2 regions of the Cetobacterium somerae genome follow, and region 2 is predicted to be linked to the other one. Evidence: riboswitches for the same ligand, from Rfam matches in the RefSeq annotation. Region 2 holds a riboswitch; the other holds the start of a gene.
What was found. Region 2 has a riboswitch for lysine ahead of MKD34_RS05600 (aspartate kinase). Riboswitches for the same ligand answer to the same signal wherever they lie in the genome.

Region 1 (4,345 bases), 870 kb from region 2:
CATAAACAATAGTTGTTTTAAATTTCTCACTATGAAATCCCTCTTTTAAAGCTGTTGTTTTTTTCTCCATAAGCTCTAAATCATATATGTAAAGAGGTGTTCCATAGTCTTTTTGTAACTTTGTTACTAAAACTCCTCCAATTTCTAAAACTCCATCAACATCTTTCATAGTTCCTAAGTATTTCATATTAGTCTCCTTTTTCTTCATAATCTTTTAAAGCTATCTGTGTATACTTAAATCCCATTATAATTAAAGGTACGTTAATATATACCATCATTATATTTGTTAAATCACTTATTATCCAAATATTATCTAACTCTGCTCCTGACCATACACATGCTACTCCAAAAGGTATGAAAACTAGTGAAGAGATTAGTTTCATAATATTTAAAAATGCCTTATTTCTTGATATCTCAGTTGCTGAAACCTCTATAAAGGCTATCATCCCTAAAATTGTTGAGAAAGCAAACATTCCATAACATAGAGCAACTAAAAACTGAATAGGTTTTTCTAACATTCCAGGAGACAATACTTTTAGTGATGTTATAAAATAACCTAGCTTATCACTTCTTAAAGCCATAAAATCAAATCCATCTAAATTCCAAACATTAGCAATTATAACTAAGAATCCAGAGATTGTACAAATTACAAAAGTATCTACGAAAACTCCAAAAGATTGAATGAATCCTTGCTCCACTGGATGCTTTGCTTCTGCTGCTGCCGCTGCCATGGTAACTGTTCCTTGTCCAGCTTCATTAGACATCAGACCTCTTTTTATACCTTGTTGTAGTGCTATTCCCATAGCTCCTCCAAAGATAGCTTCAGGACTGAAAGCTCCTGCAAATACCGCTGTAAAAAAGTATGGAACTTTATCTAAATTTATTCCTATTAAAAATAGTGCTATTATAAAATATGTCACTGCCATTATTGGAACTATAAAGTCTGTAGCTAGTGCAACTCTTCTAATTCCACCAAAGATAATTATTGTTGTAATTAAGATAATAGTTAAACCTATTACAATGTATAAAGTATCTGTTCTAGCATAAACACTTCCAGTAATTTGGCTAGCAACTGATCCAAATGCTGTAAACATATGAAATACCTGAGATGGTAATGTAAATAGTGCATAGAAAATATATGCCACTGCTATTACAAATCCAGCTAACTTACTATTGTTTAATAATCTTCTACCATAATAAGCTATTCCTCCAACATAATCATCTCCATTTTTCTCTTTAAAAATTTGAGAAAGAGTAGCCTCTACAAAACACGTTGCCATTCCAAAGAAAGCACTAACCCACATCCAAAATAGTGCTCCAGGCCCTCCTGCTAAAACAGCACCTGTTACTCCCATTATATTTCCTGGTCCAATTCTTGTAGCACTACTTAGTAAAAAAGAAGCCATTGGAGATATTCCAATTTTAGTTTCATTTTTTACTTTTAAAATATCTATACTTCTTTTAAAATATCTAATCTGTACAAAATTTAATTTTAGAGTGAAATATAGCCCACACCCTATTAGTAGTAAAATAGCTAGTGAAAACTCCCCTATTATTGGGATACTCTTATAAAACTCAAAGTTTCTTGGAAACTCCCACAGAACATCCGTTATTGGATTTAAAAAACTAAAAACATCATTTACCCTACTTAAATAACTCATATTTAATTCCCACCTTTTTTAATTTTTTACAATTTTTCATATATTTTATATTTTTCCAATAAAAAAAACTACCAAAAAAAATTTAATGGTAGTTTTGTAAAATTTCACTATATGATATATAAGAAAATTGCTTTACAACTTTGGATAGCACAACATTAGATATCTAATGACAGTTATATAGATATTCTCTATATCCCCAATAAAAATTTTGACGAATTTTTATTTCGGCAAATTCCCCTTTCAACTGACTTCATAGCTTTGTCTAGCTCCACCAACTTACTCTTGTCCTCTGCAACCTCTACCTTTGTATTTTTTATTAGACACATAATATCACACAAAAAAATTTAAAGCAAATTTTTTTTATAAAATTACTGAAGTCCCTTTAAATATTCTTTTAAATCTTCACTTGTTTCACTATTACGTAATCCAAATTCAATATTAGCTTTTAACAATCCAATTTTATTTCCAATGTCATATCTTATTCCATCAAAATTATAAGCTAACACTTTTTTATTATCATTTATCATAGCTAAAATTCCATCTGTAAGTTGAATCTCTCCACCTTTTCCTGGAGCTGTATTTTCTAAATATTGGAATACATCTGGAGTTAATAGATATCTTCCTAAACAAGCTTTTAATGATGGAGCTTCTTCTAATTTTGGTTTCTCTACAAAGTCACACATAACTACAGTTTTAGAATCTAAATCTTCCACTGGTTTTATAACTCCATATTTTGATACATCTTTAGGTTCAACTTCTTGAACTCCAATTATAGAATGACCATACTCTTCGTATTTCTCTATTATTTGTGCAGTTACCTCTTTCTCTGGATTATACATAATGTCATCTCCAAGAGCTATCACAAAAGGATCATCTCCTATAAAACTCTTTGCTTTTAGTATTGCGTGTCCAAGTCCTAGTGGATGATTTTGTCTAACATAATAAATATTTGCCATTCCATGAATAGTTTTTACTTTTTCTAAAAGTTCATCCTTTCCATGTTTAGCTAGTGTATTTTCTAATTCAAAAGAGTGATCGAAGTGATCCTCTATAGAGTTTTTATTTCTTCCAGTTACAATTAGTATATCTTCTATTCCTGATTCTACTAGCTCTTCAACTATATATTGTAGAGATGGTTTATCAACGATAACTAGCATCTCCTTAGGTTGTGCTTTTGTTGCAGGTAAAACTCTAGTCCCCAATCCTGCTGCAGGTATAACAGCTTTAGTTACTTTTTTCATCCTTTTCTCCTTTAATATAATTTTAAATAAAATTTCCCAAAAGATTTTCTTTTGGGAAGTTTTTTTATCTATTATTATACATCTCTTCATAATACTTTTGATAATCTCCAGATGCTACTTCTTCTACCCACCCTTGATTATCTAAGTACCATCTAATAGTCTTCTCTATTCCTTCTGTAAATGGTGTTTCTGGATACCATCCAAGTTCAGTTACTATCTTAGTTGGATCAATGGCATATCTTGCATCATGCCCTAATCTATCTTGTACGTAAGTTATTAAATCATAATTGATATTAGCTAAATCAGTAGTTAAAACTGCCTGATATTTTGGCTCCTCTTTCATGATTCTAGCTATTGTATCTATAGTAAGTTTTACTATATTAATGTTTTGCTCCTCATTGAATCCACCAATATTATATATCTCATGTGCCTTAGCATTAGAGATAACCATATCAATACCTTTACAGTGATCCATTACATATAACCAGTCTCTAACATTATCTCCTTTTCCATATACAGGAAGTTTCTTTCCAGCTAAGATGTTTTTAATAATTAGTGGAATTAACTTCTCTGGGAAGTGATATGGTCCATAGTTATTTGAGCATCTTGTTATGTTAAATGGAAATTTATATGTTTCTCCATAAGCCATAACTATCATATCTGATGCTGTTTTAGATGCTGAATATGGACTTCTTGGATCTAGTGGAGTACTTTCTGTAAACATCTTCTCTCCATAAGTTTGAAGGTTAGTTCTTCCAGTTGCAATTGCAGCTACTGCTTCATCTAAAATTAACTCTCTTGGAATATCAAAGTCTTTACTTAAACTTCCATATACCTCATCTGTTGAAACATGATGGAATTTTTTTCCTTCTTTATAGATTGGATATCCATTGCTATCTTTTCCAACTGTCCAAAAATTTTTAGCAACTTCCATTAGGTTTTGCGTTCCAAGTATATTTGTCTCTAAGAATATCTGAGGATTTTCTATACTTCTATCCACATGGCTCTCTGCTGCAAAGTTTACAACAAAATCAACATCATGTTGCATAAATATGTTTTCAACTAGTTCTCTATTACAAATATCACCTTTAACAAAAGAAACTCTAGAGTCTTTTAATTCTTCTCTTATTGTTCCAAGATTTCCAGCATAAGTCAGTTTATCTAATACAACTAACTTTATATCTTCATGCTTTTCTAACATATATTTAACAAAGTTTGCACCAATAAAACCTGCTCCACCTGTTACTAAGTAAGTTTTCATTAAAGTTCCCCCTTCTCTCTCATCTCATTTAGGAATCTATCTATTCCACTTTCCCAAGTTGGAATTTTCTCTCCTATAACTGTCTCTATTTTACTACTATCAAGCTTTGAATATTCAGCTCTTTTAGCTGGTAATATAAAGTCACTACTTTTAGCTCTGTTTAGAGTTCCTTTCCATCCAAT
Region 2 (4,345 bases):
AAATAGGAGGGAATAAAATGACTATGAGAAGAGTTTTAAGGACACACAATAACTATAACAAAAAGAATAGAATTTTTGTGTGCCAAGAAAGCAATCTAAGGTATTTTATTATAGTTTAATTTTTTTATTATTCTATAAATTTATGTTATTTGAGCCAGTGTTTTAAAGCACTGGCTTTTTTTATACAAAAAAATATTTAGGAGGGTATTATGAAAAAAATATTAGGAACTTTATTATTTATTTTAATGGGAGCAATTGTATTATCAAAAGAAGTCTTATATGTTGGAACAAATGCAGAGTTTGCACCTTTTGAGTATATGGAAAATGGGGAGATTGTAGGGTTTGATATTGATTTAATAAATAAAATTGGTGAAAAAATTGGAAAAGAGATAAAAATAAAGAATATAGCTTTTGATGGATTATTGCCAGCACTTCAAACAAATAAAATAGATTTAATAATTGCAGGAATGACAGTAACAAAAGAAAGAGAGAAGTTTGTAAATTTTTCAAATGATTACTTTGTAGCTAATCAAGTTATTATAGTTCCAGAAAATGAAGGTACTATAATCAATATGGATTCATTAAAAAATAAAAAAGTAGGAGTGGTACTTGGATACACAGGGGACTTAATAGTATCTAAAATTCAAGGAGTTAACAAAGTTCAGTACAATTCAGCACCATCTTCTATTATGGCTTTAAAAGGTGGTAATATTGATGCAATGATATTAGATTCAGCTCCAGCCCAAAGTTATGTGGCAAAAAATAAAGGTTTAAAAATAATAGAAATAGGTAGTGAAGTTGAAAAATATGCAATAGCAGCAGAAAAAAATAATGAAAACCTTATTAAAAAAGTAAATAAAGCTTTGGAAGAGATAAAAGCAGAGGGTATTTATGATGAATTAATAATAAAACATTTTAATTAGGAGGAGAGAGATGAAGGAAAAGGTTATTTTAGCATATTCAGGAGGATTAGATACATCAGTTATAATTCCGTGGCTGAAGGAGAATTATGATTATGATGTCATTGCAGTGGCAGTAAACGTAGGACAAATAGAGGATTTTAAAGCAATTGAAGAAAAAGCATATTTAACAGGTGCAAGTAAATTTTATTTGGTAGATAAAGTTCATGAATTTGTAGAAGAATATATATTTCCAACACTAAAAGCAGGTGCTATTTATGAAAATAAATATTTATTAGGAACATCAATGGCAAGACCAGTTATTGGAAAAGCTTTAGTTGAGGTGGCTCATATAGAAGGGGCGAAATATATAGCTCATGGAGCAACGGGTAAGGGGAATGATCAAGTAAGATTTGAATTAGCTATAAAAGCTTTGGATCCATCTTTGAAAATAATAGCTCCTTGGAGAATTTGGGATATAAAATCAAGAGAGGAAGAGATTGAATACCTAGAAAAAAATGGAATTACACTTCCGTTTCATAAAAAATCTCCTTATAGTAGAGATGAGAATTTATTCCATGTAAGTCATGAGGGGTTTGACTTAGAATGTCCTTCGAAAGAGCCTAACTATGAGAATGTTTTACAATGGGTTAAGACTCTAGAAGAAGCAAATGAAAAATCTGAGTATATAAATATTGAATTTGTAAAAGGAGTTCCTGTTGCGATAAATGGAGAAAAAATGAGTGGAGTAGAAATTATAAAACAATTAAATAAAATTGGTGGAAATCATGGCATTGGTGTTTTAGATATGGTTGAAAATAGATTGGTTGGAATGAAATCAAGAGGAGTTTATGAAACTCCAGGAGGAACGATTTTATTTTTTGCTCATGAAGAGTTAGAAAGATTATGCTTAGATAAGGATACGTATCAAGAAAAAATAAAACTATCACATGATTTTTCAAAATTAGTCTATAATGGGCAATGGTTTACAACTTTAAGAAAAGCTATAACAGCTTTTGTAGACATAACTCAAGAGTTCGTGACGGGAGAAGTAAAGCTAAAATTATATAAAGGAAATATTATTTTAGCAGGAACGACATCTCCATTTACATTATATTCAGAGGAGTATTCAACTTTTGAAAAAGATAGTGTTTATAATCAAAAAGATGCAGAAGGATTTATAAATCTTTTTGGATTACCGATTAAAATAGAAGCACTTTTAAGAAAAAACTTTTGACATTTGAAAAAAAATGTGATATTCTGCCTTAAATTAATATTTTGATAGAGGTTGCAAATTTTATTAGTAAATAAACTGAGATTAGTAGATCAAAGATGTTTGTTAAAAGGAAAATTTGCCGAAGTTTAAGTTTTTCTACTAAAAATTTAAGCTGGGTACATAAAGAATATTTATGTAACTGTCACCAAATTGGTGTTGTGCTATCGTGGATTATTTTAAGCTAACATAGTTGAAATGAGAGTTTTAAGCGATGGTTATTTTTTTGACTATCGCTTTTTTTATTATTAAAATCATCTAAGGAGGAACTAATGAGAGTAGTAAAAAAATTTGGAGGAAGCTCAGTTGCAACAATAGAAAAAATAAAAGATATAGCTAAAGATATATCTAAAAACTATAAATATGGTGATGAAATTGTAATTGTAGTTTCAGCTATGGGAAAAACAACAGATGAGTTGATAAAGTTAGCTAAAGAGATTTCAGAAACTCCAGATGTAAGAGAACTTGATTCATTATTATCAACAGGAGAGCAAAAATCAATCTCTCTTTTAAGTATGGCATTAAAAGAAATTGGACGTAAGGCTATCTCTTTAACTGGTGCTCAAGCAGGAATAAGAACAGGTGGAACACATACTAAAAATAAAATCGAAAGTATAAAAATTGATAGAATAGAAAAACATTTAAAAGATGGAAAAATTGTAATTGTTGCTGGATTTCAAGGGGTAAATGAAGATGGCGACATAACAACATTAGGAAGAGGTGGATCTGATACGAGTGCTGTTGCCTTAGCTGCAGCATTAAAGTGTGATTGTGAGATATATACAGATGTTACAGGAATATATGGTGTAGACCCTAGAGTTTATAAAAATGCTAAAAAACTTGAAAAAATTTCATACGAGGAGATGATGGAGATGGCAAATTTAGGTGCAGGAGTAATGGAAACTAGAGCAGTTGAAATAGGGAAAAAGTATGGTGTTAAGATTTACGTTGGACAAACTTTAGGAGTTGAAACAGGAACATATATATGTGATAATAGTGAAATAATTGAAAAAAAGGCTGTAACAGGAATATCTATAAATAAAAATGTTATAATGGTAAATTTAGAAAACTTTTTAGCAATTCCTAAAAATGTAGCAATCATTTTTAATAATTTAGCTAAGCATAGTGTTAATGTTGATATGATATCACAAAATGAAGTTGAAAACGTTAAGGGAAGTATAGGATTTACTTGTCCTTTGACAGATGAGCACTTTTTAAATAGATCATTAGAGGAGATTGCTAAGGAGATTCCAGATATAGAGGTTACAAAAAGAACAGGAGTTGTAAAAATATCTTTAGTAGGAATAGGAATGATAAGTAATTTTGGCGTAGCAGCAAAAGTTTTTGAAGTATTAGCAGAGATTGATTCATCATTTTATCAATGTACTACATCAGAAATTTCAATCTCGTTAATTATAAAAGAATCTGATACAATAAAAGTAGTAGAAAAATTAGCAGAAGTATTTTCAATATAATGGAGGGACTAAAATGTATAATATAGCAATAGTAGGAGCAAGCGGATTGGTAGGTGGAACTTTTTTAAAAGTTTTAGAGGAGAGAGATTTGCCAATAAAAAATTTATATCTTTTTGCTTCGGCTCGTTCAGCTGGAAAAGAGGTTGTTTTTAAAGGAAAAACTTTAGTGATAGAGGAGCTTACAGAAAATAGTTTTGATAGAGAGATAGACATAGCACTATTTTCAGCTGGAGGAGATATTAGTAAGAAATTTGCTCCAATTGCAAGTGAAAAAGGTGTAATAGTGGTTGACAATAGTAGTGCTTGGAGAATGGACGAAAATGTTCCACTAGTTGTACCAGAAGTAAATCCAGAGGATATATTTAAAAATAATGGTATAATAGCTAACCCGAATTGTTCAACGATTCAATCAGTTGTTCCATTAAAAATAATAGATGAGCTATATGGTATAAAAAGAGTTGTTTATTCAACATATCAAGCTGTATCGGGAAGTGGAATAAAAGGAATAGAGGATTTACAAAGAGGATTAAAAGGAGAAGAACCAAAAACATATCCTCATCCGATAGTTAATAATTGTTTACCTCATATAGATTCTTTTTTAGAGAATGGGTATACTAAAGAGGAAGAAAAAATGATAAATGAAACTCGTAAAATTTTAAATAAAAAAAATCTTCCAATAACTGCAACATGTGTTAGAG

Region 1: it holds a riboswitch for lysine, as region 2 does, so the genes downstream of both, MKD34_RS00890 (alanine/glycine:cation symporter family protein) here and MKD34_RS05600 (aspartate kinase) in region 2, are expected to answer to the same signal.

Annotation. Positions count from the first base shown of each region.
Region 1 covers NZ_CP092519.1:193,628-197,972, reverse strand. The annotation lists gene lysA (diaminopimelate decarboxylase) at 1-187, opposite strand, end outside; gene MKD34_RS00890 (alanine/glycine:cation symporter family protein) at 189-1,661, opposite strand; lysine riboswitch at 1,799-1,970, opposite strand; gene galU (UTP--glucose-1-phosphate uridylyltransferase GalU) at 2,030-2,902, opposite strand; gene MKD34_RS00880 (dTDP-glucose 4,6-dehydratase) at 2,967-4,163, opposite strand; gene rfbD (dTDP-4-dehydrorhamnose reductase) at 4,163-4,345, opposite strand, start outside.
Region 2 covers NZ_CP092519.1:1,225,974-1,230,318, reverse strand. The annotation lists gene MKD34_RS05610 (basic amino acid ABC transporter substrate-binding protein) at 210-923, shown strand; gene MKD34_RS05605 (argininosuccinate synthase) at 934-2,136, shown strand; lysine riboswitch at 2,174-2,347, shown strand; gene MKD34_RS05600 (aspartate kinase) at 2,445-3,647, shown strand; gene MKD34_RS05595 (aspartate-semialdehyde dehydrogenase) at 3,661-4,345, shown strand, end outside.